2 regions of the Delftia sp. JD2 genome follow, and region 2 is predicted to be linked to the other one. Evidence: riboswitches for the same ligand, from Rfam matches in the RefSeq annotation. Region 2 holds a riboswitch; the other holds the start of a gene.
What was found. A riboswitch is a leader RNA that binds a small molecule or an ion and turns the genes downstream of it on or off. The one in region 2 is predicted to bind glycine.

Region 1 (15,051 bases), on a different contig from region 2:
TGGTGCTGGGGCATGGCGAGGGCAGCCTGGACGGCATCAGCAGCACGGCCTTCGAGCGCCCGCTGATGCCACCCGACATCCTCGTCATGACCTTCACGCGCGCGGCCACGCGCGAGCTGTCCGACCGCATACGCAAGCGCCTGATCGAGGCCGTGCAGTGCTTTCGCGGCGAGGCCGAGCCCGCGCCCCACGACGCCTTCCTGCACGCGCTGCGCGAGGCCTACCCCGAAGGCGCGGCCCGTGAACGCGCGGCCTGGCGCCTGGCCATGGCGGCCGAATGCATGGACGACGCGGCCATCCACACCATCGACGCCTGGTGCCAGCGCATGCTGCGCGAGCATGCCTTCGACAGCGGCAACCTCTTCGACGAAACGCTGGAGCCCGACGAAAGCCAGCGCCAGACCGAGGCCGCGCAGGACTACTGGCGCCAGCAGTGCTACCCGCTGTCCGACGAGCTGCTGGACGAGGTCCTGAAGATCTGGCCCCACGTCGGCGCCCTGGTCGATGACATGCGCGCCCTGCTGCGCGAGACCCCCGTGCCCGGCGCGGGCGAGGGCAGCCTGGCTGACTGCCTGCAGCGCGCCATGGAGCAGCGCCGCAGCCGCCTGCTGGCCCTGGCGGCCGGCTGGGACGACAAGGCACAGCGCCTGCAGCTGTGGCTGGATGGACAGCTCGACGGCCATGGCGCGCTGTGGGACAAGCGCAAGCTGCAGCCCGCGCGCTACACCGGCTGGCTGGCCGCGCTGGCCGACTGGTCGCGCGCGCCGCTGGACGGCCCGCTGGCGCTGACCGAGGCCGCGCGCCACCGCCTCAGCTCCGAGGGCCTGGCCGAGGCCTTCAAGGGATCGGCCGGCGATGTGCTCATGCCGCTGGAGCTGGCCGAGCTGCAGGCGCTGCTGGTGCAGCTGGAGCAACTGCCGCCCGTCAGCGTGGCCGTGCGCCTGCATGCGGCCGCGCGCGTGGCGCAGCGGCTGGCCCACCTCAAGCGCCAGGCCGGCAGCTTCGGCTTTGCCGACATGCTGCAGCGCCTGGACACGGCCCTGGCCGGCGACAACGGCGCCGTGCTGCGCGAGCGCATCCTGGCCCAGTACCCGGTGGCGTTGATCGATGAATTCCAGGACACCTCGCCGCTGCAGTACCGCCTGTTCGACCAGATCTACCGCACGGCGGCCAACGACCCGCACAGCGCCCTGCTGCTGATCGGCGACCCCAAGCAGTCCATCTACGGCTTTCGCGGCGCCGACATCCACAGCTACCTGCAGGCGCGCCGTGCCACCGAGGGCCGCCACTACGTGCTGGGCACCAACTACCGCTCTACCCAGGCGCTGGTGGGCGCCGTCAACCATTGGTTCGCGCAGGCCGAGCAGCGGCCGGGTGAGGGCGCCTTCATGTTCCGGCGCGGCAGCCACAACCCGCTGCCGTTCGAGCCCGTGGCCGCCCAGGGCCGGCGCGAGCTGCTGCACACGCGCGACGGCGCCATGCCCGCCCTCACCGTGGCCTGGAGTGCGGGCCGCGACGAGGACACCGGCATCCCCCTGCCTTTGTCTGCCGACGAGGTGCGGCGCCGCTTTGCGGCCTATTGCGCCGAGCAGATCGTGCAGTGGCTGGCCGACCCGCAGGCCGGCTTTGTGCAGCCCGATGGCCGCCTTGTGCGCCTGCGGCCTGCCGACATCGCCGTGCTGGTGCGCACGGGCCGAGAGGCGGCCGCCGTGCGCCGAGAGCTGCAGGCGCGCGCCGTGGCCTCGGTCTACCTGTCGGACCAGGATTCGGTGTTCGCCAGCGACGAGGCCCATGACCTGCTGTACTGGCTGCGCGCCGTCGCCGCGCCGCTGGATGCCCAGGCCGTGCGCGCGGGCCTGGCCACGCGGCTCATCGGCTTGTCGCTGGACGAGCTGGCCTGGCTGGCCGCCGACGAGGAAGCCTTTGACGTGCGCAGCGAGCAGCTGCGCGAACTGCACAGCATCTGGCTGCGCCTGGGCGTGCTGGCCATGCTGCGCCAGACCCTGTACCGGCTGGACCTGCCCGTGCGCTGGCTGCAGGACCCGGCCATGGGCGGCGAGCGGCGCCTGACCAACTACCTGCACCTGGCCGAGCTGCTGCAGACCGCCAGCGCCCAGCTGGAGGGCGAGCAGGCCCTGATCCGCTGGCTGGCCACCCAGATCGAGACGCCTGGCAGCGGCAGCGAAGAGCAGGTGGTGCGCCTGGAAAGCGATGCCGACCTGGTCAAGCTCGTCACCGTGCACAAGAGCAAGGGCCTGGAGTACCCGCTGGTCTGCCTGCCGTTTGCGGGCAGCTTCCGCCCCATGGAACGGGCCAGAACGCCGTTCCTGACCCTGTCCGCGCAGGACGAGTCGCAAGACGATGCGGCTCCGGCCCGCCGATTGCTGCTGGACTTCAGCGACGAGGAGCTTGCCCAGGCCGACCGCGAGCGGCTGCGCGAGGACCTGCGCCTGTTCTATGTGGCGCTTACCCGCCCGCGCCATGCGCTGTGGCTGGGCCTGGCCCCGCTCAAGCGCGGCAACGGCAAGGCCTGCGTGAACGAGCAGGGCGCAGCCGGCTACCTGCTGGGCGGCACCGAGCCGCGCTCGGCCCAGGGCTGGCGCGACGGCCTGCAGCAGCTGTGCGGCGAAGACCCGCACATGGCCTGGCGCGACCTGGATGCCGGGCCACTGCAGCGCACGCGCTGGCAGCCCCCGGCCGGCGCCACCCCGCTGCACGATGCCCCGGCCTACGACGCGCGCTTCGACACCCGCTGGGGCATCGGCAGCTTCTCGGCTCTGGTGCGCGCCATGGCCGCGCCCAGCCTGCCCGTGCTGCCCGTGGCCGTGCAGCGCCCGGCCGAGGATGAGCAGGCGCTGGAGCCGCCGCCATCGCCGGAACTGGCGGACATCGCCGTCCTGGCGGGCCTGCAGCCCCTGCAGAATGGGCCGGCCGGTGGGCCTGCGGTCTGGCACCGCTTTCTGCGCGGCCCCGTGGTCGGCAACTTCGTGCACGACCAGCTTGAATGGCTGGGCGGCGAAGACTTTGCCCTGCCCGTGGACGGCCAGGGTGCGCTCGCTGATCGCCTGGTGCGCCGCTGCGAGCGCGCAGGCCGTGGCGAGCAGGCGCGCGACCTGCTGGCCTGGCTCACGGCCGTGGTCCACCAGCCGCTGGCGCCGCTCGATGTCACGCTGGCCACGCTGGGCCCGCAACTGTCCGAGATGGAGTTCTGGCTGCCCGCGCGCCAGCTGCCGGCCGAGCGCATCGACCAGCTGTGCCGGCGCTTCATCCTGCCGGGGCAGGAGCGGCCCGCGCTGCCCCAGCGCTCGCTGCACGGCATGCTCATGGGCTTTGCCGACCTGGTGTTCTGCCACGAGGGCCGCTACTGGGTGCTTGACTACAAGAGCAACCACCTGGGCCCGGACGGCGCCGCCTACGGCCAGGAGGCCCTGGCCCGCGCCATGCTTCACCACCGCTACGACGTGCAGGCCGCGCTCTACCTGCTGGCCCTGCACCGGCTGCTGCGCAGCCGCCTGGGCACGGCATACGAGCCGCAGCGCCAGCTGGGCGGCGCGCTGTACTACTTTCTGCGCGGCATCGATGGCCCGGCCGGTGGCATGCATGCCATGGCGCCCGAGCTGCCCCTGCTCGATGCGCTCGATGAACTGCTCGGCCCCGGCCGCGCCGATATGCAGGAGCCGCCATGAGCCCGCGCCCCCGTTCGCGGACCGTCGATACGGCCACGCTGGACCTGTTCGACGAACGGCCGGGCGGCGAACCGCCGGGCGACGACTCGCCGGGCGACGCATCGCTGGGCGGCAAACCGCCGGGCGCCGTGCCGCCAGACACCAATGAAGTGCTGGCCCTGCTGCGCCGCTGGGCCGATGCCGGCCTGCTGCGGCGCCTGGATGCGGCGCTGGCCTCATTCGTCGCCGGGCAGGATGCGCAGGCCGGGCCCGCCTTGCTGGTGGCCGCCGCACTGCTGGCGCAGATGGAGGGGCGCGGCCACAGCTGCCTGCCCCTGGCACCGCTGGCCGGCAACCCCAACGACGTGCTGGCCTGGCCCGCCGAGGCGCTGCCCGCGCAGCAGGCCCTGTGGCAGATGCTGCCCGCGCGCCTGTCCGGCTGGGTGGCGGCGCTGGGTGCCAGCCCCGTGGTGCGTGTGATCGGCGACGCGGGCCAGGATGGCGGCGAGGACCTTGGCCAGCCCCTGGTGCTGGCCGGTGCCGACGGACCCGCGCCGCTGCTGTACCTGCGCCGCTACTGGGACTACGAGCGCGCCGTGGCCACCCATGTCATCCAGCGCACGGCGGCGCAGGCCGTGGCCGGCCAGCCGCTGGACGAAGCCCTGGCCCGCCACTGGCTGGACCGCCTGTTCCCGCCTGCGGCGGAAGGCGGCCCCGTGGACTGGCAGAAGCTGGCCTGCGCGCTGGCGCTGCGCGGCCGGCTGTCGGTGATCACGGGCGGCCCCGGCACCGGCAAGACCTATACCGCCGCGCGGTTGCTGGCCCTGCTGTTTGCCACGGCGCCAGACGCCGGCCAGTTGCGCGTGGCCCTGGCCGCGCCCACGGGCAAGGCGGCTGCGCGCCTGAAGCAATCGATTGACGGGGCCTTGCTGCAATTGCAGGGCAGCATGGGCGGCGAGATCGACCTGGCGGGCCTGGTGCAGCGCATGGGCGCGGCGCGCACCCTGCACTCCATGCTGGGTGCGCGGCCCGATACGCGGCACTGGGGATTCCATGCGGGGCGGCAACTGGACGTGGACGTGCTCATCGTCGATGAGGCCTCCATGGTCCACCTGGAGATGATGGCGGCGCTGCTGGAGGCACTGCCGGCCGGCGCCCGCCTGGTGCTGCTGGGCGACAAGGATCAGCTGGCATCGGTGGAGGCGGGCGCCGTGCTGGGCGACCTGTGCCGCGATGCCCAGGCCGGACGCTACCTGCCGGACACGCTGGACTATGCGCTGCGCGTGGCCGGCCAGGCGGTGCCGCCGCAGTTCGCGGCGCCGGCAGGCGACCGGCCGCCGGCTCTTGCGCAGCACACCGTCATGCTGCGCGAAAGCCGGCGCTTCGGTGGTCCCATCGGCCAGTTGGCGCGCGCCGTGAATGCCGGCCACGCCGCGCAGGCCCAGGCCTTGCTCGATGCCGGCACGCAAGGCGGTACGCACTCCGAACTCTGGGAGCGCCAGGGCGGCGGCGTGCAGGCCGTGACCGAACTGGCCGTGCGCGGGCGTGGCGGCCTGGCCAGCTATGCGCTGTATGCCAGGGCGCTTCAAAACAGGCCGGCTGCGGACGGCGGCTACGAGGCCGCACACCGGGCCTGGGTGGTCGATGTGCTGCAGGCCTTCGAGCGCTTCCGGCTGCTGTGCGCCGTGCGCGAGGGGGACTGGGGCGTGTCCGGCCTCAACCGGGCGGTGGAGCAGGCCCTGGAAGCGCAGGGCGCGATCCGCCGCAGCGGCGAATGGTATGCGGGCCGGCCCGTCATGGTCACGCGCAACGATGCGCAGCTGGGCGTGTTCAACGGCGACATCGGCATTGCGCTGCCGGGTGGGTCGCAGGGCGGGTCACAGGGGGGGCCGCAGGGTGGGCCCGGGCAGCCGCTGCGCGTGTACTTCCTGCAGGGTGACGAGCTGCGCTCGGTCGGTGTCAGCCGCCTGGCCCATGTGGAGACCGCCTTCGCCATGACGGTGCACAAGAGCCAGGGCTCGGAGTTCGAGCACACGGCCCTGGTGCTGCCCTCGCGCGGCGGCAGCGTGCTGGGGCGCGAGCTGGTCTACACCGGCATCACGCGCGCCCGCCAGGCCTTCTCGCTGTTCTCCGAGGTGCCGGGCCTGCTGGCCTCGGCCGTTGGCAGCCCCACGCAGCGCGCCAGCGGGCTGCTGCGCTGGCTGCAGGACTGAGGCGGGCAGGGCGGCGGCTCAGGCCGGGGTCTTGTCGCTGGCGTAGCGGGACATCATCAGCGCCGTATTGGTCTTGCGGTCGGCATTGACCTGCTGCACCGTGGGCCGCTCGGCCATGCGCGCCAGGTACTCGCGCACGGGCAGGTCGGCCAGCACGTCGCGCCCGCCGACGATCTTGCTGGCCGCGCTGACCAGGGGCAGGTGGACGATGGCGCAGCAGTCGGCCAGCGTGAAGCTGTCGCCCGCCACGAAGGGTGAGAAACGCGCGAGTTTGGCGAAGGCCGCCACGTTCTTGTCGAGCTGGGCCAGCGTGCGCTCCCGGGTGGAGTCGCTGACCTGGCCGCCGAAGAAGGCCTGCGGGTAGAGGATGCGCGCCACCAGCTCCAAGTGCAGGTCCAGGTACACGCACAGCTCGCGCACCTTGGCGGCCTCGAAGGCGTCGGCCGGCAGCAGGGCCGGCGAGGGCGACAGCGTCTCCACGTACTCGACCATGGCGGCCGACTCGCACAGGCCACGGCCGTCGTCGATGCGCAGGTACGGCACCTTGCCCAGCGGCGACAGTGCCATGTCGGTCTCGCCCAGCCAGTCCAGTTCCTCGTTGAAGGGCAGCTGCTTTTCCAGCAGGGCCAGCTTGACCTTGTTGTAGTAGTTGCTGGCCGCGAATCCGCACAGGGTGAGCATGGGTGTCTCCTTGGGTTGTTTGTGGTGAAGGCGAGGGTGCGCGCCTGTGATGGTAGGGGCGGGCAGGGCATGGCGCGGTCCCGGAGATGACGACTGGGGCAGACCCCTAGAATGGCGCCATGCCGCTTCGCCTGCCCTCCACCTTGGCTGCCTGCGCCCGCTGGGTGCTGGGGCTGTGGCTGTGCGTGGCGCTGGCATCGGCGTTTGCGCCGCTGGCGCGCGCCTCGGGCTGGGAGCGCCTGTGCTCGGCCGCTGGCGAATCGGTCTGGGTGCCATCGCCGGCCGGTCAGGACAATGCCCTTGCCGGCAGCCACGGCATCGACTGCCCGCTGTGCCTGCCCCCGCTGGCGCCGCCGCCCGCCCGGTGCAGTGCGGCCCCGGCACCGCTGATGGCAGATGCGCCGCCACGGGCGCACCCGGCCTCCGTCCACAGCGTGGCCATGCCGGCCTTGCCGCAGGCCCGCGCCCCGCCCCGGTGACTCCCCATTTCAATCCCTGCCTCTTTCGCTTGGCTTTTGTTTTTGCAAGGCACACAGACCGTGCTGCAACGTATTGAATTTTCTGGAGAAACCGTGATGACACTGCGTCAATGGACCACCCCTTTCCTGATCGCCGCCTCCCTGTCCATGGGCCTGGCCCATGCCCATGCCGATGCCGCCCACGTCAAGGCCGACGCCGCCTGGGCGCGTGCCAGCGTGCCGGGCCAGCAGGCCACGGGCGCCTTCATGCGCCTGACGGCGGAGGAGCCGCTGCGCCTGGTGGGCGTGGAGTCGCCCGCCGCCGGCGTGGCCGAGGTGCATGAAATGAAGATGGAAGGCGATGTGATGCGCATGCGCGCCATCGACGGCCTGGACCTGCCCAAGGGCGTGGCCGTGGACCTGAAGCCCGGCGGCTACCACGTCATGCTGCAGCAGCTCAAGAGCCCGCTGCTCAAGGACAGCCAGGTGCCCATCACCCTGGTGTTCAAGGATGCCAAGGGCGAAACCTCGCGCCTGAGCCTGCAGGTCCCCGTGCGCGCCATGGCGCCCGGCGCGGCGGCTGCCCCGGCAGCGGGCCACGGCGGCGGCCACGCAGGCCATTCGCACTGAGCCAGCGCCATTGCACCGGGTTTGTGCGCAGCCGCATGCGCATGACTTGCCGTGGACTTGGCGTGTGCCTGGGTTAAGCTGGGAGCATGGCCGGCATCCTTCGCCGGCATGCTCTTCCAACCCAGTCCTAGCGAGTGCTGCCATGAGTGACGCGTCCTCCTTCGGTTTCGGCAAGTTCATCCCCGGTTTCGACTTCCTGCAGGGCCTGGCCCAGAGCGCGGGATCGGCCACGGCCCGGCCCCTGGGGCGCCTGCCCGAATGGGTGGCGCCCACGGTGAGCATCGAGGAGGTGGACAAGCGCATCACCGAACTCAAGGCCGTGCAGTTCTGGCTGGACCAAAATGGCAAGGCGCTGGCCGCCACCATCCAGGCCCTGGAAGTGCAGCGCATGACGCTGTCCACCCTGCAGGGCATGAACGTCAGCATGGGCGAGCTGGCGCAGGCCTTCCAGTTCCCCGCCGCTGCAGCCGCCACCGCTGCTGCAGCCACTGCGGGCAAGGGCGCCGCCAGCGCGGGGCAGTCCGACCACTCGGACTGGCCCATGTCCTCCGCCGGCAAGGCCGGCAAGCAGGAAAAGCCGCAGGCCGCGCCCGTGCAGCCCCCTGCCGAGCCGCCTGCAGCTGCTGCGGCCGCTGCATCCGCGGATGCCGGCAGCAAGGCCTCCGGCCCCGAGGCTTCTGCGCCCAAGGACGAGCCGGCCCAGGCCGCCGCCATGGGCCAGGCCATGCAATGGTGGGGCGCACTGACCCAGCAATTCCAGCAGATCGCCGCCAAGGCCATGGCCGAGCCCATGGCCCCCGAGGCCGTGGCTGCCGCACAGCGCGCCACCGGCATGGCCGGCGACATCGCCAAGGCCGCCATGGACCGCATGACGGCCCAGGCTGGCGCCTTCGCCGCGCAGGCAGGCAAGGCGGCTGCACCGGCGGCCAAGGCCCCGGCCGGAGCCGCCAAGGCGCCTGCGAAAGCGCCAGCCAAAGCCCCACCGAAAGCGCCAGCCAAGGCAGCGGCCAGGAAGACGGCGGCAAAGACCACCGCAAAGACAACAGCCAAGGCACCGGCCGCAGGCAAGGCGCCGGCCAAGAGCCGGCCACCGCGCTGAGCGGGACGGCGGCACCCATGGATGGTCTAGAGCCCTCCGCAAGCCGGGCGCTGGCAGGGCTAGAAAGAAGGTTGGAATGTCGTTGTTTCCTGTAGGCCATGCCAGCCATTCCGACTGGCGCGCCGCGGCCGATGCGGTGCTGCTGCAACTGCGCTCGCAGATGGCCGATCCGGGCCACGCGCAGCGCCCCCGACTGGGCCTGGTGTACCTGTCCCACGCGCATGCCGCCCATGCAAGACCGTTGCTGCAGCATCTGGCCAGGGCCTTGCCCCATGTGGCGGACTGGGCTGGCTGCTCGGCCGGTGGCGTGCTGGCCATGTCCCATGAATACCTGTCCGGTTCCGCGCTCGCGGTGATGCTGCTCGATGTGCCGGCGGCGCACTACCGCCTGTATTCGGGCCTGGCGCCGTTGCATGCGCCGGGCGGCGAGGCCGGGTTCACGGCCCATTCGGCCCTGGTCCATGCCGGAGGCGGCCAGCCCGAGCTGGCCGAGTTGCTGTACGAGCTGTCCGAGCGCACCGAGTCCGGCCTGCTGTTCGGCGGCGTGGGCGATGACGGGGACGATGGCGTGGAGGGCGTGCAGATCGCCTGCCGCACCGAGGACCTGCATGCGCAGCATGCGGATGCGCGCGGCATTTTCAGCGGAGGCTTCTCGGGCGTGGCCTTCGGTGCGGGCGTGCCCTGCATCACGGGCATGGCCCAGGGCTGCGTGCCGCTGGGCGAGGGCCTGGAGATCACCGAGGCGCGCGGCGCCCTGGTCACCGGGCTCAATGGCGATCCGGCCTTGCAGCGCCTGCTGCAACTGCTGGGCGTGGAGCTGGAAGGCAGCGACTGGCAGCCCGCGCTGACCACGGTGCGCAGCACGCTGGCGGCCATTGCGCCGCCGGGCCGGGGCATGGCCCACGGCGTGCTCACCGAAGAGGCCCAGGTACTGACCCTGGTCGGGCTGGACCCGCTGCGCCAGGGCGTGGCCCTGTCATCGGCCGTGGAGGCCGGGCATTCGGTGATCTTCTGCCGCCGCCAGGCCCAGGTCGCGCGCCAGGAACTGCTGCAACTGGGCGCTGCGCTGCGCGATGCGGCGGAGCCGGAGGAGGCGGCGCCCGAAGGCGAGGCACAGCCCCGCATCCGTGGCGCCATCTACATCAGTTGCCGGGGCCGCGGCGGCGGCCTGTTCGGCGGCCCCGATGCCGAACTGCGCACCCTGCGCCACGCACTGGGCGATGTGCCATTGATCGGCTTCGTCGCCGAAGCCGAGATCATGGACGCCCGCCTGCACCGCTTCGCCGGGGTGTTGACGGTGTTCACTGCCTAGGCGTCGTACACGCCGTACACACCGTCTGCACCTCAGACCGCGCGCGGGCGCACCGTGCCTGCGCTGCGATCCGGGTCCATGGCTGCGGCTCCCAGAAAATCGAAATCCACGGCCGGCTGCCTGCCGCTGACCAGGTCGGCCAGCGCCATGCCGGAGCCGCAGGCATGGGTCCAGCCCAGCGTGCCGTGGCCGGTGTTCAGGAACAGGTTGGCGATGGGCGAGCGTCCGATCAGCGGCACATTGCTGGGTGTGGCGGGGCGCAGGCCGCTCCAAAATTGCGCGCGTTCGGTATCGCCGGCGCCGGGGAACAGCTGCTGCACGCGCCGCACGATGGCCTCGCAGCGCACGGGGTCCAGGTTGCGGTCGTAGCCGTTGAACTCGGCCGTGCCGGCAATGCGCAGGCGGTCGCCCTGCGCGCCCGTGTAGCGCGAGAACACCAGCTTGAACTCATCGTCCGTCAGGCTGACCTGGTAGGCCTTGGCGGGGTCCAGCACCGGCAGGGTCACGGAGTAGCCCTTGGCCGGGTAGATGGGCAGGCGCAGCCCCAGCGGCTGGGCCAGCAGCGGGCTGAACGAGCCCATGGCCAGCACATAGGCGTCGCCCTGGATGCGTTCGTAGCGGCCGTCGGCATTGGTCACCTCCACATGGTCGATATGGCGGCTGGCGCCCGCACCCGTGGTGCGCAGCGCCATGACGTGGTGGCCGTGGCGGAACTGCACGCCCGTGGTGGTGGCAATGCGTGCTAGCTCGCGCGTGAAGAGGTTGGCGTCGCCCGATTCATCCTCGGCCGTATAGGTGGCGCCCGCTATCTGCCCGCGCACATGGGCCAGGGCCGGCTCCAGGCGCACGGCTTCGTCGGCGTCGATCAGGCGGCGGTCGCAGCCCAGGGCCTGCATCTGCTCGGTGGGCTTGAGCGCGCCCTCGAACTCGCGGGCGTTCGTGTAGAAGTGCAGGATGCCCTGCATGCGCTGCTCGTACTGGATGCCGGTGTCCGACCGCAGCTGCTGCAGAGCCTCTCGGCTGTAGGTGCCCAGGCGAACGATCTGCTGGATGTTGTGGCGCGTGCGCGCGGGCGTGCAGTTGCGCAGGAAGGACAGGCCCCAGAGCCACTGGCGCATGTCGGCGCGCAGGCGGAACAGCAGGGGGGCATCCTGCCGGCCCAGCCAGCCCAGCAACTTCAGCGGTGCGCCGGGGTTGGCCCAGGGCTCGGCGTGGCTGACCGAGATCTGCCCGCCGTTGGCAAAGCTGGTTTCGGCGCCGGGCGCAGCCTGACGGTCGATGACGGTCACTTCATGACCGAGAGATTGCAGATAGTAGGCCGAGGCGGTGCCGATCAGGCCGGCTCCGAGAACGATGACGCGCATGACAATGCCCTTTCAAAGGCATGTGCCGGTCACGCGGAAGCTGGTAGCTATGGATTCAATAGCAAGCAGCCGGCGTCCGTCGTGACGCAGCTGCCGCTCCCCCTGTCCTTGGTACCTGAGAGATTCACCGCCGTCCATGGGAACGGGGCTTGCTCCTTCGGTGCGCCGCATATTGCGTGCGGCGGCTCTCCAGACGGCATGTTGTGTTTGCAGTACGGAACCTGAGCGTGTATGGGAGTTTGCGCCTTCGGTGAGGCTCGGCACCGTGGTGCCCGCCTGCTCTCCTGCAGGGGCGATTCTATGTGGCTTGCGCAGCCAGCTCCAGTCGTATTGGGGATACCACCTGTTACCTGTATGTGGTGTGGCTGATTCAGGGTATTCCCTAGATCGCTCAAGCGCCTCCCTCGTAGCGCTGGTACGAGTCTCCGGTTTCATGTAAAAAAACTATTGAAATAGAAAAAAACATGATTTAGCCTATCGATATGTGCAGTGGTTTGTCAGTGCATGTTCTGGTCGATTGGACCTGCATGGGTTAACCATGGGTTGTGTATATGTCTGATAGGCGACTTAACGTTGCACAGGTGCAGGTCCATGGAAACTGGTCTGGCACTGAAAAAAATACAAGCACGGTGAATATGGTTTGTGGAGGGAGGAATGATTTGCGTCGCAAACCCGACTGAAGGTGTGTCCGGCTCAATGGGCAGCGGAGCAGCTCGCAAACGTTGATGGAAATCCACCCTTTTGATTGACGCGCAGGATCTGCGCGAAACATTTTGCTTCCAACCTCACCGGCTGCAAGGTGAGTTGTGAACTCGTGATTTAAATAGAACTATTCGAGGTACGGCGATGCAAATGCGCTGGGTACAACTGATGGCTATTGCCATTGGGAAAATCATTTTCCTGTCATATCTCCTTGAGAAAACGGGGAATATCATGCATGCTCTCAATCGCCTGCCTGGTTCGGCATTTTTTCGCAAGTGGCGTGCAGCGAAGTGCCTTTTCTCTTTGCTGCTGCTTTCATGCGCGGGTATCTCATCCACGGCACTGGCGGCGACCGTCGTTTTCACGGTCACCGACAACAGCGACGCTCCCAATGCCAATGCAACGACACCAACCACCTGTGTCAGCACGCTGGGAGGCACCTTTGCTGGCGCATGTACGCTGCGAGCTGCCATTCAGGCAGCCAACTACACGCTGCAAACGCTGGATCCGAGTGCCGATGTTTCCATCGTCTTTGCGCCGACACTGTCCACGTCGGTACGAACCATACAGAGTGGGACATCCAAGGATGCGGCCGGAAACCTCCATCCGTATGTCGACAATCAGACGGTTTACGTGCGCTGTGCCAATACATTCGTCAGCGGAGCCCAGTCCGGCGCCGTGACGGGAGCCACCAATGCCTGTGGTCAAACCCAGATGATCAGCGGCGGCGATACGGGCACCACCACTGGTGCCGCTGGTGCCTGGTACTGGCTCAAAGGCACCGTGCCAGCCGGCACGGGCTCGTTGACCATCGATTTCGGGGGAGTCATACAAGTCCAGAACTGGGCGGACTCCGCCTGGGAAAATTTTTATCTTGGTGGGAAGAACATCACGCTCACCAATTCGCCCAACATGACCTGTGGCGAAGCGGTATTCGTCGTTGGCTCCTCAGCAAACAATGTCACCATTGATCGCGTCGGCCTGGTGAATGTGGCGCCAACCCCTGCGGGAGAGGGGACGCCGTTCAACTGCGAGCTGTACGCGGAGATTCATCAAGGCGCACAAAACGTATTCTTTACCAATAGCACGATCAATTCCGCGATATGGAATGGAAATTACGGCAATAACAAGGGCTCGGCCATTTCCGTTGCCGCAAGCAACGGTGCAGGCACGGTTTCCAACATCGTTGTCGATAATTTCACGGTAACGAATCTGCCCAACCCTATCGGGGGAATGCAGCTCGAGCAGTTTTTCCAGGTCATGTCGAACATGACCGTCAACGGATTGACGATCAAAAATTCGAATATCGCACTGAGCCCGACTGGTGGAAATGCGCCCAGGGCCGTGGTGTCGGTTGATGGAACGATCAGCCTGGCCAATGGAATTGGTCTGGCCGTGACGGGTAATACCTTCTCGCTGCCTATCGCCGCCTATACCGGGTCATCGCCAACGCATGTGTCGGCACCAACGGTGAATACGGCAGCCTCAGGCACGACGCAGGTAGTGACGGTGACCGATAACAACTTCACTGGCGGCGGGGACGGGGTGAATATCGGTGGTACGGGTACGGCACCAGGATTGATTGGCAACAACAAGATGACAAGCCAGTCGAGAAGTGCCATCCGTATCACTACGCGTGATTTCTTCAAGATTTCTCAGAACACGCTGTTTTCCGTGCCTGTGGCTGCAAACTCAGGCATCAGTTTGCTGACGACGGGCAATGGACAAACCGGATGGACCCCCACCCTTGGCGTTGGCGCCAGTGACACCGCCGCCTGCACCTGGACATTCAATATCACGGCAAATGCCAATGCGAGCGAGCCGGCACCGTATACGGTGGAAGCCTTTTGGTCGCCGACCGGCGCGGGCGTCAACGATGCGCAGGTCTATCTGGGCTCCGAAACCATGGCCGGAGCCTCGGGAACGCTGACCGTTCCTTCGTATCTCAGCGGCCAGGTGCGGGTCACAGTGACGGACAGCAATTCCGGCGGAGCCCAGACCTCGCAGCTTTCAACGGCGGCAAGCGTCACCGGTTTTCCCTGTGCCTTGAAATCCGGCGTTCTGGCGACGACCAACAATCAACCTGTCGGCAGCAGCGACTTGCTGGAGGTCTACATTGTTGACGGCCAAGGCAATGCCTGGACGGGGGGCAGTGACACCGTCACCTTCGCAGCGCCGCCTGCAGGTGTCACGTTCAATGGCGGCTCCGCCGCAGTCAGCTGCACGACCAACTCCAGCGGAAAGTGCGCGTCTCCCATCAATGCCAGCAGCAGTGTCGCCGGAACATTCACGACACCCGTGACCTTGTCGTCGTCAGTCGCTGGTGCCACGTTCTCCAATCTTCCATTGGGTGGAAGTCCGGTATCTGGCGCAGTGACCTATCAGCCTTCGCCGGTTGCTTACAGCTTCACCGGGCTGCCGGCCAGCACGAGCGGGTCTGAAATCGCCGCGAGTCCGCCATCGATTGCGGCCAACGGCGTCTCCACCAGCACCTTGGCCGTGCAGTTGAAGGATGCTTTAGGCAACCTTGTCACCACCTGTACCGATACGGTGGCCTTCACCCTCAATGCGGGGACGCAAGGCGTTCCTGCCGTCAGCGTCACGGGCTGCAGTGCCGGCATGTACACGGGGACGGTGACATCGCCGGTGCTGGTCGGCAGCGGCACCTTCGGGTTCACCATCAACGGGTCTGCGGCTGTTGCCACCGCAACGGTCTCCTATGTGGCCGCAACGCCGAGCACGAGTGCATCGACGATAGTCGCCACGCCGACATCGATCGTGGCCAACGGCAGCTCCACCAGCGTGCTGCGCGTGCAACTGGTCGATGCCAGCAGCAATCCGATCAACACCTGCACGAACACGGTGGCATTCACCCTGAACGGCGGAACGCAGGGAACGCCGAGTGTGGGCGCGGCCTCGTGTACCGC
Region 2 (15,051 bases):
CCGTGGAGCGCCAGGCGCCTGTGCGTTGTCAGGCGCCCAGGTAGGCGCGGCGCACGGCGTCGTTGGTCAGCAGGTTGGCGCCGGTGTCTTCCAGCACCACCTTGCCGGTTTCCAGCACATAGCCGCGGTCGGCGATCTGCAGGGCGCGGTTGGCGTTCTGCTCGACCAGGAAGACCGTGACGCCGGCCGTGCGGATGGTCTGGATGATCTCGAAGATCTGCGCAATGATCAGCGGCGCCAGGCCCAGCGTGGGCTCGTCCAGCAGCAGCAGGCGGGGCTTGCTCATCAGCGCGCGGCCGATGGCCAGCATCTGCTGCTCGCCGCCCGACATGGTGCCGGCGCGCTGGTGGGCGCGCTCACGCAGGCGCGGGAAGAGGCCGAACACATGTTCGATGCCGGCCTCGATCTGCGGCTTGTCCAGGAAGAATCCGCCCATCTTCAGGTTGTCCGTGACCGTAAGGTCCGAGAAGATGCGCCGTCCCTCGGGCGAGACCGCGATGCCCTTGCGCATGATGTGGTGCGAGGGCAGCTGGGTGATGTCCTCGCCCTCGAACGAGATGCGGCCCGAGCTGGCGCGCGGGTTGCCGCACACCGTCATCAGCAGCGAGGTCTTGCCGGCGCCGTTGGAGCCGATCAGCGAGACGATTTCGCCCTGGTTGACGTGCAGGCTCACGCTGTCGACCGCGCAGATGGCGCCGTAGTGGGTGGAGATGTTCTCCAGTTGCAGCATGGCAGGCATCAGGCTTCTCCCAGGTAGGCCTTGATGACCCGTTCATCGTTGCGGATGGCATCCGGCAGGCCCATGGCGATGGGCTTGCCGTACTCCATGACCAGGATGCGCTCGGACACGCCCATGACCAGGCCCATGTCGTGCTCGATCAGCAGCACGGCAATGCCGTACTGGCGCCGCAGCTGGTCGATCAGGCCCTGCAGGTCCTTCTTCTCCTGCGGGTTCAGGCCGGCGGCGGGTTCGTCGAGCATGAGCACGCGCGGCTTGGTGATCATGCAGCGCGCGATCTCCAGGCGGCGCTGGTGGCCGTAGGCCAGGTTGCCGGCCTCGCGGTTGACGAACTCGCGCAGGCCCATGACGTCCAGCCAGTGCAGGGCGCTCTCGATCTTTTCCTCTTCGCTGCGGCGGTAGCTTGCCGTGTTGAACAGGCCCGACAGCAGGTTGACGCCCGAGCGGCGGTGCTGTGCCACCAGCAGGTTTTCCAGCACCGTCATGGACTTGAACAGCCGCACGTTCTGGAAGGTGCGCACCACGCCGTGGTTGGCCACGTGGTGGCTGCTGCGGCCCTCGATGGCGCTGCCGTCCAGCGTGACGGAGCCGCTGCTGGGCTGGTAGAAACCGCTGATGCAGTTGAACACCGTGGTCTTGCCGGCGCCGTTGGGGCCGATGATGGCAAACACTTCCTGCGGGCGCACGTTGAAGCCCACATGGTCCACGGCCAGCAGGCCGCCGAAGCGCATGCACAGGTCTTTGACTTCTAGCAAATACTCGCTCATTGCCGGCCCTTGCTGCTTTCTGTTGTCCCAAAAATCATGGTGTCGGCATGCCTCATGAGCGCACCTCCACATGGTGGCGGCGCATGGGCAGCAGGCCCTGCGGGCGCCAGATCATCATCAGCACCATCACCAGGCCGAAGATCAGCATGCGGTACTCGGAGAACTCGCGCGCCAGCTCGGGCAGCACCGTCAGCAAGATGGCCGCGATGATCACGCCCAGCTGCGAGCCCATGCCGCCCAGCACCACGATGGACAGGATCAGCGCCGATTCGATGAAGGTGAACGATTCGGGGTTGACGATGCCCTGGCGCGCCGCGAAGAAGGCGCCGCCCAGGCCGGCGAACATGGCGCCCAGCGTGAAGGCGGACAGCTTGATCTTCATGGGGTTCAGGCCCAGGGAGCGGCAGGCGATCTCGTCCTCGCGCAGCGCCTCCCAGGCGCGGCCTATGGGCATGCGCACCAGGCGGTTGGAGATGCACAGCGTGATCACGGCCAGCAGCAGCGCCATCAGGTACAGGAAGATCACCATGTGCAGCGAGCTGAACTCCAGCCCCAGGAACTGGTGGAAGGTCGTGCCGCCCTCGGTGGAGGGATTGCGCGTCATCTCCAGGCCCAGCACCGTGGGCTTGGGGATGCTGGAGATGCCGTCCGGCCCGCCCGTGATGCTGGTCAGGTTGACCAGCATCAGGCGGATGATTTCGCCGAAGCCCAGCGTCACGATGGCCAGGTAGTCACCGCGCAGCCGCAGCACCGGAAAGCCGAGCACGAAGCCGAACATCGCGGCAGCGGCGCCAGCCAGCGGCAGCGCTTCCCAGAAGGACCAGCCGGCCCAGTGGAACAGCAGCGCATAGGTGTAGGCGCCCACGGCGTAGAAGCCCACGAAGCCCAGGTCCAGCAGGCCGGCAAAGCCCACGACGATGTTCAGGCCCAGGCCCAGCATCACGTAGATCATGGCCAGCGTGGCGATGTCCACCGCGTTGCGGCCCGCGAAGAAAGGCCAGGACACGGCGATCAGCAGGGCGGCCAGGATCAGGCCGTTGCGGTGGCTGGGGCGTGCGTGTGGCAGCGAGGGCAGCGAGACCTTGGGCATCTTCGCCGCGATCAGCGGGCGCAGCAGCTGCACCAGGAAGACCAGGGCGCAGGCCCAGGCCACCACCGTCCAGTCGGGGTTGATGATGGTGCGGGTGCCGGCGCGCTCCAGGTGCAGGCCGAAGATGGGCGTGACGACCACGGCGGTCATCACCGTGGCGATCAGGGCGTCGCGCAGGTTCAAGGTGGGTTTGGCTTTCATCAGACCTTCTCCACTTCAGGCTTGCCCAGCAGGCCCGTGGGGCGGAACAGCAGGATCAGCACCAGCAGGCCGAAGGCCACGATGTCCTTGTACTCGGACGAGATGTAGGCTGCCGCAAAGGTCTCGGCCACGCCCAGCAGCACGCCGCCCAGCATGGCGCCGGGGATGGAGCCGATGCCGCCCAGCACCGCCGCCGTGAAGGCCTTGATGCCGGCCAGAAAGCCGATGAACGGGTTGAGCTTGCCCACGGCCAGCGCGATCAGCACGCCGCCCACGGCCGCCAGCATGGCGCCCAGCACGAAGGTGAACGAGATCACGCGGTTGGTGTCGATGCCCAGCAGGCTGGCCATGTGCATGTCCTGGGCGCAGGCGCGCGAGGCACGGCCCATGCGGGAATGGCGGATGTACAGCGTCAGCAGCACCATGAGCACGATGGCGACCACGATGATCAGGATGCGCGAGTAGGGCACATAGATCTCGAAGCCACCTTCGGCGCCGAAGCGCAGCGCGCCCGGCAGCAGCGAGGGCACGGCCATGTCGCGCGCGCCCTGGCCCAGGGCCACCCAGTTCTGCAGGAAGATGGACATGCCGATGGCCGAGATCAGGGCCACCAGGCGCGGGCTGCGGCGCAGCGGCTTGTAGGCCACCTGTTCCACCACCAGGCCGTAGACGCCGGTGACGAAGACCGACACCACCAGCATCAGGCCGATGATGGCCCACACGGGCAGGCCGCTTGTCGTGCCGATGGCCGACAGCGTGACCAGGCCGATGTAGGCGCCGATCATGTAGATGTCGCCGTGGGCGAAGTTGATCATCCCGATGATGCCGTAGACCATTGTGTAGCCGATGGCGATCAGGGCATAGATGGCGCCCAGGGACAGTCCGTTGAACAGCTGCTGTATCAGCTGAGGTAAGAGTTCTGACATGGTGTAATGCCGCCCCAAAACAGGAAAAGGCCTAAAAGGCCAGGATGCAGACAACCGGGACACGCGCAAGCGTGCCCCGGCCAGTCAACGAGGGGGATTACTTGGCAGCGACCGACTTGCTGCCGTCCTTGTGCCATTCGAACACCTGGAAGTCGAAGGACTTCAGGTCGCCCTGCTTGTTCCAGCCCACCGAGCCCAGAACGGTCTCGAAGTTGGACTTGTGCAGGTGGTCAGCCACCTTGGCGGGGCTGTCGCCCACGGCCTTGATGCTGTCCAGCAGCACTTGCGTGGCGGCAAAGGCGGTCAGCTGGAAAGCGCCCGAAGGATTGCGCTTCTTGTCCTTGAAGGCCTTGACCACGGCGGCGTTCTTGGGGTTGGCCGAGAAGTCTGCAGGCAGGGTCACCAGCATGCCTTCGACGGCGTTGCCGGCGATGGCGTTGACTTCGGGGTTGCCCACGCCTTCGGGGCCCATCATGCGGACCTTCAGGCCCTGCTCGGAAGCCTGGCGCAGCAGCAGGCCCATTTCGGGGTGGTAGCCACCGTAGTAGATGAAGTCCACACCGGCGCTCTTGAGCTTGGTGATGACGGCGGAGTAGTCGCTGTCACCGGCGTTGATGCCTTCGAACAGGGCCACTTCCACGCCGGCCTTCTTCAGGTCGTCGCGCACGGAGGAGGCAATGCCCTGGCCATACGACTGCTTGTCGTGCAGCACGGCAACCTTCTTGGGCTTGGCCTTGTCCAGGATGAACTTGGCGGCGGCCGGGCCCTGCTGGTCATCGCGGCCGATGGTGCGGAAGATGAAGTGGTAGTTCTTGCCGTCGGTCAGGGCCGGGGAAGTGGCCGAGGGGGTCACGACGACCACGCCTTCGTTGTTGTAGATCGGGGCGGCGGCAATCGATGCGCCCGAGCAGACGGGGCCGATCACGTAGCCGATCTTGGCGTTGACCACGCGGTTGGCGGCCACGGGGCCTTGCTTGGGTTCGCAGGCGTCATCGACGGACACCAGCTCGATCTTCTTGCCATTGACGCCGCCAGCCGCATTGGCCATTTCCACGGCGGTGTTCACGCCTTCCTTGACCATGTCGCCGTACTGCGTCAGCGGGCCGGTGGTGGGAACCACCATGGCGATCTTGATTTGCGCATGCGCTGTGGAGAACAAGGCGGCACCAGCCAAACCCAGGGCGGCGACGACGGTGTGCATGCGGAACGGAATGCTCATGAGTACTTCCTTCAACTTTGGGTAAAGCGTTCTGAAAAACGCGGTGGCTCCTGTAGGGGCGATCCGCGCAAAGAAGCACAGATTAATCTCCTGGTTACCAATGGCAACAGGGTATCCCGGGGCTGGCGCGCATGCAGGCTTTTCGCTAAGGGCTGGATGCCATCGCAGGCCGCTTGTCAACGCCGGTTTTGGGCGACGAAAACGCCTGATGCCGACGGTGCACCCAGACGGTGCTGCATGAAACCAATATGACCGACTGCAAGAAGGGGAAACACGTACACGGAATGTTGCATTGCAGCAACGCGCCAGAGGGCGCCGGTTTGCGTGTTTCTGCGGTGGATCAAAACGGCACGGCGGATTCGAAACGCAGCGTTTGGCCCGACAGGGGATGGGCCAGCTCCAGCTGGTGCGCATGCAGCAGCAGGCGCGGCGACAGTGCCTGCACGGCGGCATCGGCATAGAGCGCATCGCCCAGGATGGGATGGCCCAGCGCCGCCATGTGCACGCGCAACTGGTGGGTGCGGCCCGTCACGGGCTGCAACTGCACCCGCGTGGTGGGTGTGCCCTGGTCTTCGGTGGCTGCAGGCATGGCGCGCCACAGGGTCTGGCTGGGCTTGCCCTGCAGGGCGTCGATGATGCGCAAGGGGCGCCGCTCCCAGTCGGCGGCTATCGGCAGGTCGATGCTTTGCCAGGCGTCGGCCTGCTGGGCGTCCGGGCGGCCGGCGACCACGGCCACATAGCGCTTGTGCACGCGGCGCTGCGCAAAGGCTTCGCTCAGGAGGCGCTGGCTGGCCAGGCTGCGCGCCATGACCACCAGGCCCGAGGTGGCCTGGTCCAGCCGGTGCACGACCAGCGCATCGGGCCAGCGCTGCAAGGCGCGGCCGCTCAGGCAGTCCTGCTTGTCGGGGCCGCGCCCGGGCACGCACAGCAGGCCGGAGGGCTTGTCCAGCACGAGCAGCTCGGCGTCCTCGTACAGGCAGGAGACACCTGCATCGGTATCTGCATCGGCAGCAGTACCAGCACCGGGGCACTCCTGCAGCCGTTCAGCGCTTGAGCCGCTCACCGTTCATTCAGGAGCCTGTGCACGGTGGCGCACAGCTCCTCCACGTCATTGGGCTTGTGCACCAGGGCCCGGGCGCCAGCGGCCATGGCGGCCTGCTCGATCTCGGCGGTGATGTAGCCCGAGGCCAGGGCGATGGGCAGCAGGGGCTGGATGGACAGCGCCTCGTACACCAGGTCGATGCCGCTATAGCCGGGCATGTTGTAGTCGGTGACCAGCAGGTCGTAGTCCTGGGGGGCGGCGCGCAGCGCCTCGGTGGCCTCGTGCGGATCGGTGAAGCCGCTGACCTGGTAGCCGCGACGGCGCAGCAGGCGCTGCACGAGGAAGACCAGGGCCTGGTCGTCGTCCACGTACATCACATGCTGCTGTGCGGCCTGCGGGTCGGGCAGCAGGGCGAACTGCGGGCCGGTCGGGGTTTCTGCGGCTGCCAGCGGCTCCGGCAGGCTGGGCGGCGTTTCGGCCGCGGGCGCCTGGGCTGGTGCGTACTCGGCGGGCGCCAGGGCGTCGGCCGGGGGAAAGTACAGCGTGAAGCGGCTGCCTTGCCCTGGAATGCTGTACACGTCCACGGCGCCGCCGTGGTTGCGCATGACGCCGTGCACCACGGGCAGGCCCAGGCCCGTTCCCTGGCCCACGGGCTTGGTGGTGAAGAAGGGCTCGAAGATGCGCTGCAGCGTGCGCGCATCCATGCCGGGGCCGTTGTCCTGCACCGACAGCGCCACGTAGCTGACGGGTGGCAGGCCCAGGCGCTCGCACAGGCGCTGGTCGGGGCGCACCAGGTCGGCGTCCATCTGGATCAGGCCGCGCCGCTCACCCAGGGCGTGCATGGCGTTGGTGCACAGGTTGAACAGGGCCTGCTCCACCTGCATGGCGTCGGCCAGCATGGGGGGCAGCTGCGGCGGCACATGCACCTGCAGCTCCACGGCGGGCGGCAGGGTCACGCGCAGCAGCCGCGCCGTGTCGCCCATGACTTCGCGCGCCTGCACAGGCTTGCGCTGGGGCGGCTCGTTGCGGCTGAAGGTCAGGATCTGGCGCACCAGGTCGCGCGCGCGGCGGCCGGCCTTCTCGATCTCCTGCAGGCTTTCGATGGCTGCGGCATTGCCGCCGCAGTCGGCCTTGGCCAGCTCCACGTTGCCCAGGATCGCGCCCACGATGTTGTTGAAGTCGTGCGCAATGCCGCCGGCCATGGTGCCCAGGGCCTGCATCTTGTGCGATTCGCGCAGCTGGTCTTCCAGTTCGTTGCGCTGGGCCTCGGCCTTCTTGCGGCTGGTGAGGTCGCGCGCGAACACGGTGGTGGTCTCGCCGCCGCTGTGGTGCTCGAAGGAGACACTGACCTCGACCGGAATCTCGCGGCCGCTGGCCGTGCGCGCCGTCATCTCGCCCAGCACGGCCTGCGTGGTCAGCGGTGCAAAGGACAGGGCCTGTGCCGCATCGGGCAGGAAACGCTCCAGCGGACTGCCCAGCGCGTCGTGCGGCGGGCACAGGAACAGGGCGGCGGCCGTGGGATTGAAGACGGTGATGCGCTGGTCCGAGTCCAGGCAGATGATGGCGTCCAGCGCCGAGTTGATGACCGATTCCAGCCGCCGCTCGCTCAGGAACAGCTGGTGGTTGCGCTGCTGCAGCGCCAGGCGCTCGGCCAGCAGCGGGCCCTGGTCCACCACGGCGCACAGGTACTGGGCAATGGGCGGGCCGCTTTGCTGGGGGATGGCGATGCAGGCCACGTGCAGGTCGGCGCGCAGCTGGTGCTGCTCGGTGATCTCGAAGCAGACCTCGTGGGCCTCGGTGCGGCCCAGCTCGCGTGCTGCGGAGAAAGTCTCGCGCACGCGCTCGGCGTCGTCCGGGTGCACGAAGGGCGCGAAGTTCACCAGCAGCCGGTCATGCTCGGAGGGCTGGAAGGCGCTGTGCGCCATGGCGTTGGCCTGCACCACCATGTCGTGCTCGTCCACCACCAGCAGGGGCAGGGGAATGCTGGCGAACAGGGCCTCGAAGCGCTCGGAGGCGCTTTCGGCCACGGCCTGGCTGTAGTCCAGCACGCGGTTCTGGATTTCCAGTTCGCGCTGGTAGTTGCGCAGCTCGGCCACCAGGGCCTGCAGCGGGTCGTCTTCGGGCTGGAAGAGGGGAAAGCGTTCGACGGGGGGCAGGTCGGCGCCGGGCGCCAGCAGCGCATGCAGGGGCAGGTGCTCGTCGTCGCGAGGCGGATCGGAATGGTCTGGGCTGCTCATCGCGGGCTGGCGCTGGGGAAAGCGGCACATGCCGCACAAATCCTGGTGGCCCGCGCCCGGCGTCCGGCAGATTACCGGAGCCCGGCGCGGGCAGGGCCGCAGTGTACGCGCGCCAGGCGGGGCGCCACAAGCGCCCCTTTCGGTGGCAGGTGCTTCAGCTCAGGTAAGCGTCCACGGGGATGCAGCTGCAGTACAGGTTGCGGTCGCCGTAGACGTTGTCCACGCGGCCCACCGGGCACCAGTACTTGGACTGGCGCAGGGCAGCCACCGGGTAGGCAGCGGCCTCGCGGCTGTAGCGGTGGGCCCATTCCGAGGCCAGCAGCGTCTCGGCCGTGTGCGGCGCGTTCTTGAGCGGGTTGTCGTCCTGGGGCAGGCGGCCCTGCTCGATGGCGCGGATTTCCTCGCGGATGGCGATCATCGCGTCCACGAAGCGGTCCAGCTCGTACAGGCTTTCGCTTTCGGTGGGCTCCACCATCAGCGTGTTGGGCACGGGGAAGGACAGCGTGGGCGCGTGAAAACCGTAGTCGATCAGGCGCTTGGCCACGTCCTCGGCCATGACGCCCGTGCTTTCCTTGAACTGGCGCAGGTCCAGGATGCACTCGTGCGCCACATGGCCGTGCTCGCCCGCGTACAGCGTGGGGTAGTGGTCGCGCAGCCGGGCGCTGATGTAGTTGGCGCTGAGGATGGCGGTCTCGGTGGCCAGGGTCAGGCCCTGGGCACCCATCATGCGGATGTACATCCAGCTGATGGGCAGCACGGCCGCATTGCCCAGCGGCGCGGCACTGATGGCACCCGTACCGCCCGCAAGGCCCGCCGTGGCATGGCCGGGCAAGAAGGGGACGAGGTCCTCGACCACGCAGACGGGGCCCACGCCCGGGCCGCCGCCGCCGTGCGGAATGCAGAAGGTCTTGTGCAGGTTCAGATGGCTGACATCGCCGCCGAAGCTGCCCGGCGCGGCCAGGCCCACCAGGGCATTCATGTTGGCGCCGTCCACGTAGACGCGGCCGCCGTGGTCATGCACCAGCTTGCACAGCTCCTTGACCTGGGTCTCGAACACGCCATGGGTGCTGGGGTAGGTGATCATGATGCAGGCCAGGTTGGCACTGTGCTGCTCGCACTTGGCCGCCAGGTCCGCCATATCGACGTTGCCGTTGGCATCGCAGGCGGTGACCACCACCTGCATGCCCACCATCTGCGCGCTGGCGGGGTTGGTGCCGTGGGCGCTGCTGGGAATCAGGCAGACGTTGCGGTGCGACTGGCCCCGGCTCGCATGCCAGCCCTTGATGGCCAGCAGGCCCGCGTACTCGCCCTGGCTGCCGGCATTGGGCTGCAGGCTGATGCCGGCGTAGCCCGTGGCCTGGCACAGCCAGTCGCGCAGCTGCTTGTCCAGTTCCGCATAGCCCTGCTGCTGGTCGGCCGGGGCAAAGGGGTGCACCTGGGCGAACTCGGGCCAGGTGATGGGAATCATCTCGCTGGTGGCGTTGAGCTTCATGGTGCAGGAGCCCAGCGGGATCATGCTGCGGTCCAGCGCCAGGTCCTTGTCCGACAGCTGGCGGATGTAGCGCAGCATGGCGGTCTCGGAGCGGTGGGTGTTGAACACCGGGTGCGTGAGGAAGTCGCTGCTGCGGCGCAGGCCGTCAGGGATCAGCGGCTCCACGCCCTTTTCGAAGGCGGCGAAGCTGGGCAGGGCCTGGCCGTCCCGGGCGAAGATCTTCCACAGCAGCTCGACATCGGCGCGCGTGGTGGTCTCGTCCAGCGAGATGCACAGGTATTCCTTGAAATACACGCGCAGGTTGGCGCCCAGGGACACGGCACGCTCCACGATGGCCTGGGTGGCCGCACCCGTGTGCAGGCTCAGCGTGTCGAAGCTGGGCACCTCGCGCAGCGGCGCGCCCAGCTCGGCCAGGCCGCGCGCCAGGATGGCCGTGTACGAGGCCACGCGGCGGGCGATGCGCTCCAGGCCCTCGGGGCCGTGGTAAACGGCGTACATGCTGGCCACGACGGCGGGCAGCACCTGGGCCGTGCAGATGTTGGAGGTGGCCTTTTCGCGGCGGATGTGCTGCTCGCGCGTCTGCAGTGCCAGGCGGTAGGCGGGCTTGCCGTGCACGTCCACGCTCACGCCGACCAGGCGGCCGGGCAGGGAGCGCTTGAACTCGTCGCGGCAGGCCATGAAGGCGGCATGCGGGCCACCCGCGCCCATGGGCATGCCAAAGCGCTGGGTGGTGCCCACCACGATGTCGGCACCCCATTCGCCGGGCGGCGTGATCAGGGTCAGCGCCAGCAGGTCGGTGGCCACGATGAAGGCGGCCTGCTTGCCATGGGCCTTGTCCACGTCGGCGCGCAGATCGTCAATGCGGCCGCTGGTGGCGGGGTACTGGGCCAGCACGGCGAAGTAGTCGCCGTCCATCAGCTGGTTCCATTCCTCCAGCGAGTTGGCCAGCAGCACCTCGATGCCCAGCGGCGCGGCGCGCGTCTGTATGACCTCGATGGTCTGGGGGTGGGCATCGCCCGCCACCACGAAACGGTTGCTCTTGTTCTTGACGGAGCGCTTGGCCAGCGTCATGGCCTCGGCGGCCGCCGTGGCCTCGTCCAGCATGGAGGCGTTGGCAATCGGCATGGCCGTCAGGTCGCAGACCATGGTCTGGAAGTTGACCAGGGCCTCCATGCGGCCTTGCGAGATCTCGGCCTGATAGGGCGTGTAGGCCGTGTACCAGGCGGGGTTCTCCAGAATGTTGCGCAGGATGACGCCGGGCGTGTGCGTGCCGTAGTAGCCCTGGCCGATGAAGCTTTTGAGCAGTTGGTTGCGGCCTGCCAGCGCCTTGAGTTCGGCCAGCGCCTGTGCCTCGGTGGCCGCTGGAGGCAGCGCCATGGGCTGGTGGCGCCGGATGGAGGGCGGGACGATGGCGTCGATCAGCGCATCGCGCGATGCCGCGCCAATGGCGCTGAGCATGTGGGCCTCGTCTTCGGGCGCGATGCCGATATGGCGGGCCACGAATTCGGTGGCGTTCTCGAGGGCGGCAAGGGGCTGGGTGGAGGACATCAGCATGGAGGGACCTGTCTCAAAAGCTGAAAAGCGCCAGGGCGGGCCCTGGCGCCCGTCCTGGCCGGAAAGTGGCGTCAGTTGCTCTGTGCGAAGGCCGTGTAGGCGGCTTCGTCGAGCAGCGCGGCCAGCTGGCCTGCGTCGCTGAGCTTGACCTTGAAGAACCAGCCTTCGCCCAGCGGGTCGCTGTTGGCCAGGGAGGGGTCGTCGCGCAGGGCTTCGTTGACTTCGACGATCTCGCCGCTGACGGGCATGTAGACATCGGCGGCGGCCTTGACGGACTCGACCACGCCGGCCACATCGCCCTGGTTGAAGCTGGTGCCCACGGCGGGCAGATCGACGAACACCACGTCGCCCAGCGCATCCTGCGCGTGGAGGGTGATGCCGACGATGGCCGCGTCAGGGTTGGCGGCGTTGATCCATTCGTGGTCCTTGGAATACTGGATGCTCATGGCTTGCTCCGATAGAAACTGAAAAGAAACCTGTGAAAGGCGGTTTGAGAAAGGTCAGTGCGCACTGTAGCGGCATGCGATGGCAGGAAAAACGAATCCGCCGAACTCGATCCACGCCAAGCGCGCAGGCTGTCCTCAACCGCGGTGATAGCGGGGCGCCACGAAGGGCGTGGCCTGCACCTGCATGGGCACGGCCTTGCCGCGCACCATGGCCTGCAGCGTGGTGCCGATGGCGGCGCTGCCCGGCTCCACATAGGCCAGTGCCACGGGCTGGTTCAGCGTGGGCGACAGCAGGCCGCTGGTGACCTGGCCGACCTTGCGGCCGCTGGCATCCAGCAGCTCCGTGCCTTCGCGCACGGGTACGCGCTCCAGGGCCACCAGGCCCACGCGCTTGCGCGTGAGCAGCTCGGGCGACTGCAGCTGGGCCAGCACGGTGGCCGCGCCGGGAAAGCCGCCTTCGCGCTCGCCACCAATGCGGCGGACCTTCTGCACGGCCCAGTTCAGGGCGGCCTCGGTCGGGGTGGTGGTCGTGTCCAGATCGTTGCCGTACAGGCACAGGCCGGCTTCCAGGCGCAGCGAATTGCGCGCGCCCAGGCCCACGGGCCTGACTTCGGGCTGGGCCAGCAGGGCACGGGCAAAGGCCTCGGCGTGGCTGGCGGGCAGGGAGATCTCGAAGCCGTCCTCCCCGGTATAGCCGCTGCGCGTGATGTACAGCTCGGCGCCTTCCCAGTCGAAGTAGCCGCCCGTCATGAACACCAGCCCGGCCGTGTCGGGCAGCAGGCGCTCCATGGCGGCTGCTGCCTGCGGGCCCTGCAGCGCCAGCAGGCCCCGGTCGAACTGGGGCTCGATTTCACAGCGCTGGCCGATGCGGGCCTCTATGTGCGCCAGGTCTTCGTGCTTGCAGGCGCCGTTGACGATCAGGAACAGGTCGTCCTCGCGGCGCACGAACATCAGGTCGTCCAGAATGCCGCCCGCGTCGTTGAGCAGCAGGCCGTAGCGCTGGCGGTGTTCGCCCAGGCCCAGCACGTCCATGGGCAGCAGCGATTCCAGCGCCGCGCCGGCATCCGGGCCGCGCAGGCTGATCTGGCCCATGTGCGAGACATCGAACAGGCCTGCCGCCTCGCGCGTGTGCAGATGCTCGGCCATCAGCCCCTGCGGATATTGCACGGGCATGGAGTAGCCGGCAAACGGCACCATGCGCGCGCCCAGTTCCTGGTGCAGGTCGAACAGCGGGGTCTTGAGCAGATCGGTGGTGGAGGCAGCGGTCAAGGAGGGACTCTCTTTTCGGCAAGGGGCAAGGCACAACGCCATCCCGGAATCCCGGGATGTCCTGCCCTGCTGTCCGCTTTACCTGAGAGATTCACCCGCACCTTCCATGCGTGGGGCTTGCTCCTTCGGTGGATGGGGCACACCGCCGTGCCCTGCATCTCTCTCCAGCTAGGAACGCCTGCGGCCGTGGCGGCAGGCGGTGCCAGTCCTTTTGCCTGAGCGTTCGGGGCGAACCCTGCGCCTTCGGCGGTGCCGCTGCCTGTGACCATTGCGGCCGGGCGGGCACTCTCTCCTGACCGGCGCATTCTAGCTGCGGCCAGCGCCCGCGCGGCTTCGGGATTTCCGCGGGCCGACCGCAGCTCCATGCGCTTGCCTGCATGGATGCATTTGCAAATTGCATAACTGTCTAAAAAATCTCCTACATTGAGATGCATCGATATATGAAATCTCGTGAGCGAGAAGGAAGAAGCGCACATGCAGCAGACGCTGGGAGACACATTGGCCTGGCCGGCACGTTACCTGCCGAACAAGGAAGCCCTGGTCGCGTGGGAGGGCGGCGAGCGCCGCGCCTGGACCTACGCCCAGCTCGATGCCGAAGTCAACCGCCACGCCCATGGCCTGGCCGAGCTGGGCATAGGCCATGGCGACGTGGTCGCGGCCTTTCTCTACAACACGCCGGCCTTTGTCTTCACCATGCTGGCGGCCGCGCGCCTGGGCGCCATCTTCAACCCCATCAACTACCGGCTGGCGGCGCAGGAGCTGGCCTTCATCCTCAAGGACGGCGCAGCGCGCGCCCTGGTCTTCGAGCACGAGGGCGGCGAGGTGGCCGCACGCGCCCAGGCCCTGCTCAAGGCCGAAGGCGGCGGCACTGGCACGGGCATCGAGCACTGGATCTTTGCCGACGATGCCCCGGCCGACCCGCTGCCGGTCTGGGCCACGCAGCGCCTGTCCGCCCTGGCCAGGGGCCGCAGCAGCGCGCCGCCCCATGCCCATGTGCGCGAGAGCGACCCCTGCATCCTCATGTACACCAGCGGCACCACGGGCCGGCCCAAGGGCGTGCTGCATACGCACCGCAGCAAGCTGGCGCACAACGCCCTCATGCACCAGACCATGCAGTTCACGCGCGACGACGTGGGCCTGGCCATGGCGCCGCTCAACCACACGGCCGAGCTGCACACCAGCTTTTTGCCGCGCCTGCAGGCCGGGGCCACCCAGGTGCTGCTGCGGCGCTTTGACGTGGCCGAGGCCTGGCGCCTGATCCGCGAAGAGCGCGTGAGCTTCTTCTTCGCGGCGCCCACCATGGTCACCATGCTGCTGGCCGACCCCATTGCCTCGCCCGAACAGGCGCCCGCGCTGCGGCTGGTGGAGTACGGCGGCGCCTCCATGGCGCCGCACCTGATCCGCGAATGGACACGCAAGGTCGGCAGCGACCTGGTCCAGGTCTACGGCACCACCGAGATGGGGCCCTGCATGTCCATCCTCCTGCCGCGCGAGCAGCTTTCGCACGCGGGCTCGGCGGGACTGCCCTCCATGGGCCATGACCTCATCGTGGCGCGCCTGCGCGAAGACAACGCCCCCACCGATCCGGCCGAGGCCTGCCTGCCAGGCGAGGTGGGCGAGATCCTGGTGCGCGGCCCCTGCATGATGGCCGGCTACCTCAACCGCCCCGACGCCAACACCCGCGCCCTGGCGCACGGCTGGTACCACACGGGCGACCTGGGCCACATCGACGACGACGGCTATCTCTGGATCCGTGACCGCATCGACTACATGATCAATTCGGGTGCCGAGAACGTCTATCCGCGCGAAGTGGAAGACGCGCTGGTCGAGCATGCCGACGTGCTCGAGGTCGCCGTCATCGGCGAGGCCGACGAGCGCTGGGGCCAGATCGTCGCCGCCCACGTGGTCGCCAAGCCTGGCGCCACGCCCACGGCCGAGGCGCTGGACGCCTTCCTGGTCCACGGCGACCGCCTGGCCGCCTACAAGCGCCCGCGCCGCTACCACTTCCGCGAGGCCCTGCCCAAGACGGCCAGCGGGAAGATACAGAAGCAGTTGCTGAGGGTGGTGGT

Region 1: linked by a shared signal. The riboswitch ahead of ACM14_RS28135 (D-amino acid dehydrogenase) and the one ahead of gcvT (glycine cleavage system aminomethyltransferase GcvT) in region 2 are both predicted to bind glycine.

Annotation. Positions count from the first base shown of each region.
Region 1 covers NZ_LFJT01000085.1:2,492-17,542, reverse strand. The annotation lists gene recB (exodeoxyribonuclease V subunit beta) at 1-3,686, shown strand, start outside; gene recD (exodeoxyribonuclease V subunit alpha) at 3,683-5,878, shown strand; gene ACM14_RS28160 (glutathione S-transferase family protein) at 5,897-6,559, opposite strand; gene ACM14_RS28155 (hypothetical protein) at 6,679-7,038, shown strand; gene ACM14_RS28150 (copper chaperone PCu(A)C) at 7,135-7,647, shown strand; gene ACM14_RS28145 (PhaM family polyhydroxyalkanoate granule multifunctional regulatory protein) at 7,790-8,746, shown strand; gene ACM14_RS28140 (FIST N-terminal domain-containing protein) at 8,823-10,058, shown strand; gene ACM14_RS28135 (D-amino acid dehydrogenase) at 10,091-11,422, opposite strand; glycine riboswitch at 11,515-11,625, opposite strand; partial or broken gene ACM14_RS28130 (S-layer family protein) at 12,275-15,051, shown strand, end outside.
Region 2 covers NZ_LFJT01000041.1:15,017-30,067, forward strand. The annotation lists gene ACM14_RS20335 (ABC transporter ATP-binding protein) at 29-730, opposite strand; gene livG (high-affinity branched-chain amino acid ABC transporter ATP-binding protein LivG) at 739-1,506, opposite strand; gene ACM14_RS20345 (high-affinity branched-chain amino acid ABC transporter permease LivM) at 1,559-2,797, opposite strand; gene livH (high-affinity branched-chain amino acid ABC transporter permease LivH) at 2,797-3,723, opposite strand; gene ACM14_RS20355 (branched-chain amino acid ABC transporter substrate-binding protein) at 3,821-4,942, opposite strand; gene ACM14_RS20360 (RluA family pseudouridine synthase) at 5,283-5,918, opposite strand; gene ACM14_RS20365 (PAS domain-containing sensor histidine kinase) at 6,002-8,221, opposite strand; gene gcvP (aminomethyl-transferring glycine dehydrogenase) at 8,376-11,267, opposite strand; gene gcvH (glycine cleavage system protein GcvH) at 11,339-11,713, opposite strand; gene gcvT (glycine cleavage system aminomethyltransferase GcvT) at 11,849-13,024, opposite strand; glycine riboswitch at 13,042-13,160, opposite strand; glycine riboswitch at 13,176-13,287, opposite strand; gene ACM14_RS20385 (fatty acid--CoA ligase) at 13,457-15,051, shown strand, end outside.